One region of the Clavibacter rahimiani genome, then DNA from elsewhere that is predicted to be linked to it. Evidence: predicted binding sites of a transcription regulator. Region 1 holds the regulator's gene; the other holds the start of a gene.
The links. Region 1 encodes LexA, which represses DNA repair genes until DNA is damaged. Its sites were predicted from a motif close to TCGAACANNTGTTCGA; they were not measured.

Region 1 (4,263 bases):
GGGTTCGACCAGACGGCCGCGAAGCGGAGGTCCGCGGGAACATCCTCGGGCAGCACGGCGTTGACGTTATCGAGACCGAGGGACCGGGCATTCGCCCGCGTCAGCTCGAGAGCACGCTCGTTCACGTCGACCGCCCACACGGTGGCCGACGGCGACCGCATCGCCAGATCGAGCGCCACCGGACCCCAGCCGCAGCCCACGTCCAGCAGATGACCCTCACGAGGAGGCGTCGGGACGTGGCGCAGCAGGACCAGGGTCCCCTGGTCGACGTGCTCGGGGCTGAAGACGCCGCCCGCGGTCTCGACGTCCACCGTCCGTCCCCCCAGCTCGACCGCGATCGTGCGGGTGCGCAGGGGCCCGGCCGGCGACGAGGAGAAGTAATGCGCGTCGGCCATACCGGGACGATACCGGACGCCGAGGCTACGATGGGAGCACATGATCACGCACGACGAGCACGACCACGAGTCCACGGACACGACGACGACGTCCACGGAGAGCAGCATCGGGGACGACGTCGTCGCGCGCGTCCTCGCCCGGGCGGAGAACCGGTCCGCCGGCTACGCCCTCTTCCGCGGATCGGGCGCGCAGGCGCTGTCCGCGGACCCCGACACCGATCAGGGATCCGACGGCGACCAGAGCGAGCGGGCCGACCGCCAGGCGCTGCGGCGCGTCGCCGGGCTCTCGACCGAGCTCGAGGACGTCACCGAGGTCGAGTACCGGCAGCTGCGCCTCGAGAACGTCGTCCTCATCGGCGTGTACTCGCAGGGATCGGTCGACGACGCAGAGAACAGCATGCGCGAGCTCGCGGCCCTGGCCGAGACGGCGGGCGCCGTGGTGCTCGACGGCCTCCTCCAGCGCCGTCCCACGCCGGATCCGAGCACCTACTTCGGCAGCGGCAAGGCGGAGGAGCTGCGCGCCCTCGTGGCCGCGGTCGGCGCGGACACCGTCATCGCCGACACCGAGCTCGCCCCCAGCCAGCGGCGCGCGCTCGAGGACGTGGTGAAGGTCAAGGTCATCGACCGCACGGCCGTGATCCTCGACATCTTCAGCCAGCACGCCAAGAGCCGCGAGGGCAAGGCCCAGGTCGAGCTCGCCCAGCTGCAGTACCTCCTCCCGCGCCTGCGCGGATGGGGTGACTCGATGTCGCGCCAGGCCGGTGGCCAGGTCGGCGGCGCGGGTGCCGGCATGGGATCCCGCGGACCCGGTGAGACGAAGATCGAGCTCGACCGCCGCCGCATCAACACGCGCATGGCCAAGCTCCGGAAGCAGATCGCCGGGATGAAGCCGGCCCGCGACACCAAGCGCGCCAACCGCGACCGGAACGCCGTGCCGTCGGTGGCGATCGTCGGGTACACGAACGCCGGCAAGTCGTCGCTGCTCAACCGCGTGACGAAGGCGGGCGTGCTCGTCGAGAACGCCCTGTTCGCGACGCTGGACGCCACGGTCCGCAAGACCGAGACGGACGAGGGGCAGCTGTACACGCTCGCCGACACGGTCGGGTTCGTCCGGAACCTGCCGCACCAGCTGGTGGAGGCGTTCCGCTCGACCCTCGAGGAGCTCGCCGACGCGGACGTGCTCGTGCACGTCGTCGACGCCTCCCACCCGGACCCCGCGGCACAGCTCGCCACGGTGCACGAGGTCATCGCGGAGGTGGACGCCTCGTCCATCCCGGAGATCATCGTGTTCAACAAGAGCGACCTGGCGTCGGACGACGACCGCGTCGTGCTGCGCGGGCTCGCCCCGCAGGGCGTCTTCGTCTCGGCCCGCACGGGCGAGGGCGTCGACGAGCTGCGTCGCCGCATCGCCGAGCTGCTCCCGCAGCCGACCATCGAGGTCGACCTGTTGGTGCCGTTCGAGCACGGCGAGATCGTGGCCATGCTGCACGAGGGCGCCAAGGTCCTCGAGACCTCGTACGTGGAGGAGGGGACGCGCGTCCGTGCCCTCGTCACGGCCGAGCAGCAGGCGCAGGTCCAGGACTACGCGGTGTCGCCCGCGGTCTGATCCGCGTCGCCCGCACGCACGAGAGCGGCCGATCCCCTCGGGGACCGGCCGCTCTCGTGCGTCGTGGTGAGGGTCAGACGGAGCGCATGACCGCCACGACCTTGCCGACGACCTCCGCGAAGTCGCCGAGGATCGGCTCGAACGCGCTGTTGCGCGGCAGCAGCCACGTGTGCCCGTCGCGCTGGCGGAACACCTTGACGGTGGCCTCGTCGTCGAGCATGGCGGCGACGATGTCGCCGTTCTCCGCCGTCTTCTGCTGGCGGACGACGACCCAGTCGCCGTCGCAGATGGCCGCGTCGATCATCGAGTCGCCGACGACGCGCAGCATGAAGAGGTCGCCCTTGCCGACCAGCTGGCGGGGGAGGGGGAAGACCTCCTCGACCATCTGCTCCGCGGTGATGGGGATGCCCGCCGCGATGCGGCCGACCATCGGGACCATCGCCGCGTCGCCCACGGGCGTCGACGGCTCGCCGCTCTCCGCGGCGCCGTTGCCGGGCAGGTCGATGAGCACCTCGAGGGCGCGCGGGCGGTTCGGGTCGCGGCGGAGGTAGCCGGACAGCTCGAGCTGGTTGAGCTGGTGCGTGACGCTCGAGAGCGACGCCAGGCCGACGGCGTCGCCGATCTCGCGCATGCTCGGCGGGTAGCCCTGGCCGGCGATGGTGCGCTGGATGAACTCCAGGATCGAGATCTGCTTGTCGCTGAGGCTCTTGCGGCGCCTCGTCGCGCCGCCTCCCGCTGCTCGCTCGTCCGCCATGCCACGGCCCGCCTCTCGTCGCCGACGCCCTCCGCGGCTCGTCGACCCGGCGGGCCGACCCCCTCGCGAGGGCGATGTCGGTGGTACCCGGTCGAATGGACTCCAGGCACTCGAAACTGTATCCAGCCGAGGCACCCCGGGCAAACACCTGTTCGAGCGTGTCGCGCGTCGGAGGCGCGGATCGAGGCGATGAGGGCTTGCGGAGGGCTGGTTTCGAATGTATGTTCGGAACACAGCTTCGCACCCGGCTCTCCCGGCCGAGAGCCGGGTGCGAGCTGCCCGACCCGCATCGCATGCCGTACCGCACTGCATCGCCGGGCGCGTCGCCTCGATGCCCCACCGTCTCGCACGAGAGGTCACCATGAACACCGCAGCAGCAACCCCCACCGTCTCCGCCGCCGACGCCGCCGTCCCCGTCGCGGAGGCAGCCGTCGCGCCCCGCACGCGCCTGCGTATCACGCGCCGCGGCCGCATCGTCCTCACCGCGCTGGTCGCGGCCCCGCTCGCGCTCGGCGCCGGGCTCGTCGCCCTCAACGGCGGCGCGGCCGTCGCGTCGAAGGACGTATCGGGCACCGCCTTCGAGTACGTCACCGTCTCGAGCGGCCAGTCCCTGTGGGACCTCGCCGAGGAGATCGCGCCCAGCGCCGACCCGCGCGACGTCATCGCGTCGGTCGTCGACCTCAACCGCCTCCCCACGTCGGACGTCGCGGCGGGCCAGCAGCTCGCCGTGCCCGCCGAGTACGCGCACTGATCCCACCCGCGCTGCGTCCCGCGGCCGCGGGTCGCAGCCGCGGGTCGCAGCCGCGGGTCGATCGGTGCGGACGGGCCGGCCTCGGCTCCCGGTGGCGGCCGGGAGCGAGGTCGGGCGGTCGGAAGCGATCGGTAGCATGGAGGCCATGAGCACCCTCGCGCGCACCGCGCACGTCACGCGGCAGACCAGCGAGTCCAGCATCGAGCTGCAGCTCGACCTCGACGGCACCGGCGTCTCCGAGATCAGCACGTCGGTCCCGTTCTACGACCACATGCTCACCGCGTTCGCGAAGCACTCGCTCACCGACCTGAAGGTCACCGCCACGGGCGACACGCACATCGACGTGCACCACACCGTGGAGGACGTCGGCATCGTCCTCGGCCAGGCCATCCGCCAGGCGCTCGGCAACAAGTCCGGCATCGCGCGCTTCGGCGACGCGCTCGTCCCCCTCGACGAGGCGCTCGTGCAGTCGGTCGTCGACATTTCGGGCCGCCCGTTCCTCGTCCACTCGGGCGAGCCCGCGGGCTTCGAGATGCACCTCATCGGCGGGCACTTCACCGGATCCATGGTCCGCCACGTCTTCGAGGCCATCACATTCCACGCGGGCCTCACCGTGCACGTCACGGTGCTCGGCGGACGCGACCCGCACCACATCGCGGAGGCCGAGTTCAAGTCCTTCGCCCGTGCGTTCCGACAGGCGAAGGAGCTCGACCCCCGCGTGTCCGGCATCCCCTCCACCAAGGGCGCGCTGTGACGC
Region 2 (4,263 bases), 1.4 Mb from region 1:
TGTGGGAGGCGGAGCGGCCGCGGGCCGTCGTGCACATCGCGCACGGCGTCGGCGAGCACGCGCTGCGGTACGTCCGCCTGGCCCGGGACCTGAACGCGATGGGGTTCACGGTCGCGGCCGACGACCACCGCGGGCACGGCGCCACGGGCCTCGGCCACCTCGGGATCGGCGTGCTCGGTCCGCGGCGCCACCTCGCGGCGCTCGACGGGATCCAGCTCGTGAGCGAGCAGCTCCGCCGGGACCACCCCGACCTCCCGCTCGTGCTCCTCGGCCACAGCTGGGGCGCGCTCCTCGCGCAGCGCATCGTCGCCCGCGCCGCGCACCTGTACGCGGGGCTCGTGCTGAGCGGGGCGTCGCTCGCGATGCCCGGCGTGATCAACACGGGCGACCTCAACAAGCGCTGGCGGCACCCGGCGGCGTCCGGCTTCGAGTGGCTCTCGCGGGACCCGGAGGCGCAGCGCGCGTTCGGCGCCGACGACCGGGCCTTCGACGTCAACGCGCTGAAGCCGTACCGGATGCGCGACTCCGTGCAGATCATGGGCCGCCCGCCGCGGAAGCTGGCGGTGGACCTCCCCGTGCTGATCCAGGGCGGCGAGGAGGACTCGCTCGGCGGCCGGCGCGGGATGCAGCTGCTCGCGCGCGACTACAGCCGGCGGTCGCGCCTCAGCGACGTGCTGCTCATCGTGTACCCGGGAGCGCGGCACGAGATCTACAACGAGACGAACCGCGACGAGGTCGTGGCGGACCTGCGGAGCTGGCTGGAGTCGCGGGTGGCGCCCGTCGCGCCCGCGGACGAGCCCGCGTGACCGACGCCGGAGCGGGCCTCCGCCCGGCGCGCGCCGATGACCTGCCGTTCCTCGAGGACATGCTGCTCGCGTCGATGGACTGGCGCGGCGACGGGGCGATGACGCGCGAGCGGATCCTCGCGACGCCGGAGCTCGCGCACTACCTGGCCGGATGGCCGCGCGCGGGCGACGTGGGCGTGATCGCGGAGATGAGCGGCGCTCCCGTCGGCGCCGCGTGGGCGCGCCTCTTCGCGGAGGACGACCGCGGCTACGGCTTCGTCGCGCCGGACGTCCCCGAGCTCGGCGCGGCACTCGTCCCCGCGGCGCGCGGCCGGGGCCTCGGGCGGCGGATGCTCGTGGCGCTCGTCGATGTCGTGCGCGCATCCGGCGCTTCGGCCGTCAGCCTCAGCGTGGAGGACGGCAACGACCGCGCCCGCGCCCTCTACGCGTCGCTGGGCTTCGTGCCGGTGGGGCGCGAGGGCGGATCCGACGTGCTGCTGCTCCGCTGGTGACGCACGGCGCCCTCCGGCCCGCGGGGTGCGGGACGGAGGGCGGCGGTGCCGCGGGCAGCACGCGCCGTTCACCCGCCGGTCGTCCTCCCGTCGGTCCGCGCCGGTACCGTCCGAGGCGCTCCTGTGCCAGGAGCGGGACGGGAGCGCGACATGAACCAGCGGCAGGCGGCGGTGTCCCGGGCACGACGGGAGATCGTGGAGGCCGCAGGCGCCCAGTTCGCGGCGCACGGCTACGAGGGCACGTCGTTCTCGCGCGTGGCCGAGGCGATGGGGAAGCCCAAGTCGGCCATCGGCTACCACCTCTTCGCGTCGAAGGAGCGCCTGGCGGGCGCGGTCGTCGAGGACCAGGAGGACCGCTGGCTCCGCATCGAGGCGGCGCTCGACCAGCCGGGCACGCTGCCGGAGCTCATCGTGTTCCTCCTCACGGCCGCCCGCACCGTGGAGGTCTGCCCGGTCGCCGCGGGCGCCGTCCGCCTCCTGCAGGACATGCCGCGCCTCGGCCTCGCCGTCGAGCTCCGCTTCGACGTGTGGCGCTTCACCCGGGATCACCTGGAGGCGGAGCTCGCGGTCCAGGGCGTCCGTGCCGACGACCTCGACGGCGCCGTCGACGTGCTGCTCAGCGCCACGTTCGGCGTGCTCTCCTACCGGGCGCCGGGCGCGGCCGAGGGGGACTCCCTCGAGAGGCTGCGCAGCCTCTGGATCCCGCTGCTCACTCACCTGGGCCTCGCCGACGTCGGCACCGTGGTGCGCGCCGCCCAGCCGCTCGACCCGGCGCTGGTGGAGGCGGGGCGCCCGGATCCGTCCGAGGCGCACCTCGGCGCGGCGCGCGTCGCCGCGGCCGACGACGCCACCGCCCCGGCGACCGAGGACCGCGCCCGCGCCTGACGCACGGCTCAGGCGGGCCAGACCGGCCGGAACTGGATGCTGATGCGCGGCCCCACGGCCGACGCCGTCTTGAGGATGGCGTGCTCGTGCGTGCGCTGGGCGCTGCCGCCCATGACCACGAGGTCGCCGTGCCCGAGCGGGAAGCGCCGCACCTGGCCGCCGCCCTTCGGCCGGAGCGACAGGGTGCGGGCGGCGCCGACGGAGACGATGGCGACCATGGTGTCGCGGTCGATGGCGCGCCCGACGCGGTCGCCGTGCCACGCGACGCTGTCGTCGCCCGTGCGGTAGAAGCAGAGCCCCGCGGTCTCGAGCACCTGCCCGGGCGGGCGTCCGTAGTGGTCGTTCAGCGCTTCGCGCGCCTCCACGAGCACGGGCGCCGGCAGCGTCGCGCGCGGACCGAACCAGGAGAGCAGCCGCGGGACCTCGACCACGCGGCCGTGCATGAGCCGCGTGTCGGCCGTCCACTCCACGTCCTCCACGAGGCGCTCGAACAGCGCGTCCGAGTCGGCGACCCAGCCGGGCCGGATGTCGAGCCACGCGCCCTGCCCGAGGTCGAGCCGCTCGACCTCCCCGCCGAGGGCGCCGAGCGTCGGCTCCGCCTGGAGGTCGTCGAAGAGGGAGGCCTGGAACGCGATGCTCATGGCGCGAGCATAGCCCGGATGTTCGAACGCATGTTCGAATGCGGGACGGTCGGGGAGAGCGGCGCCGCCGCCCGGGCGCGTCGTGCGCGGGGCGGCGGCCGCCCGCCTCAACCGACCTCGAGCACGGTCTTCAGCCAGCCCTCCTCGCGCACGTCGAAGTGCTCGTAGGCGTCGATCGCGGTGGTCATCCCCTCGTCCTGCGTGATGAAGCGCGTGGGGTCGAAGACGCCGGAGGCGACGAGGTCGATCAGCGGCGGCGTGACGCGGCGGTGATCGCAGTTCCCCATGCGGATGGTGAGGTTCTTGTTCATCGCGGCGCCGATCGGGTATGACGTGAGCTGGGGCGGGTAGACCCCGATGATCCCGATGCGCCCGGACTTCCGCACCATCTGCACGGCCCACTGCGCGGCTTGGCTCGGCGCGTCGCCGGGCACCCAGAAGCCGTCGTGCGGGGAGGCGCCGGGCGCGACCTGCGCGACCTCGGCGGCGAAGGAGTCCGCCTGCTGCTCGGCCTGCTCGGCGGCGGGGCCCGCGTGCGGGCGTTGCGCGTCGACGCCGACCGCGTCGATCACCGCGTCCACGCCGACGCCGAGGGTCGCCTCCATCACCGCGGCCACGGGATCCTCGCGCTCGAAGTGGATCACCTCGGCGTGCTGCTCGAGCGCCATCGCGAGCCGCGTCTCCACGTGGTCGATGGCGAACACGCGCCCGGCGCCCATGCGGAAGGCGGACGCGACGGCGAACTGCCCCACGACGCCCGCGCCGAGGACGGCCACCGTGTCGCCCGGCCGGATGCCCGCGAGCTCCGCGCCGAACCAGGCGGTGGGGAAGATGTCGCTGAGGAGGATCGCCTGGTCGTCGCTGACCGTGTCGGGCAGCGGGATGAGCGTGTGCGCGGCCCACGGGATCCGCGCGTACTCGGCCTGCAGGCCGTCGACGGGGCCCGTGGTCTCGGGTCCGCCGAAGAACGAGGTCCCGGCCTGCGGGCCGTTCGGGTTGGCGACGTCGCACTGCGCCGTGCTGCCCGCGCGGCACTGCGCGCACACGCCGCACGACATGGTGGAGCACACCAGCACGCGGTCGCCGGGGGAGAACCCGCGCACGGCGTCGCCGACCTCGGTGACGGTGCCGATCGCCTCGTGGCCGAGGATCGTGCCCTTGCGCATGCCCGCCATGGTCCCGCGCACGAAGTGCAGGTCGGTGCCGCAGATGGCGCTGCGGGTGATGCGGATGACCGCGTCGGTCGGCTCCTGGATCCTCGGATCCGGCACCTCCTCCAGGCGGATGTCGCCCTCGCCGTGCCACACGACTGCCTTCATGCTGCCTCGCCTCTCGTCACCGGGCGCGCGGGCCGGATGCGCCGCCGTCCGTGCCTCCGACGCTAGGCCGGCGCCGGGACGGCGCCCGGAGGGCGGGGCCCCCTTGACGCGCGGCGGGCGC

Region 2: the regulator LexA is predicted to act here: its motif matches at 2,846-2,861, upstream of ACT7CP_RS02265 (alpha-ketoglutarate-dependent dioxygenase AlkB).

The regions. Positions count from the first base shown of each region.
Region 1 covers NZ_CP199790.1:2,233,153-2,237,415, reverse strand. Annotated here, with positions in the region: gene ACT7CP_RS10615 (class I SAM-dependent methyltransferase) at 1-395, opposite strand, end outside; gene hflX (GTPase HflX) at 436-2,001, shown strand; gene lexA (transcriptional repressor LexA) at 2,075-2,755, opposite strand; gene ACT7CP_RS10600 (hypothetical protein) at 3,117-3,506, shown strand; gene hisB (imidazoleglycerol-phosphate dehydratase HisB) at 3,652-4,260, shown strand; gene hisH (imidazole glycerol phosphate synthase subunit HisH) at 4,257-4,263, shown strand, end outside.
Region 2 covers NZ_CP199790.1:452,817-457,079, forward strand. Annotated here, with positions in the region: gene ACT7CP_RS02250 (alpha/beta fold hydrolase) at 1-806, shown strand, start outside; gene ACT7CP_RS02255 (GNAT family N-acetyltransferase) at 803-1,297, shown strand; gene ACT7CP_RS02260 (TetR family transcriptional regulator) at 1,448-2,182, shown strand; gene ACT7CP_RS02265 (alpha-ketoglutarate-dependent dioxygenase AlkB) at 2,191-2,823, opposite strand; gene ACT7CP_RS02270 (alcohol dehydrogenase catalytic domain-containing protein) at 2,931-4,142, opposite strand.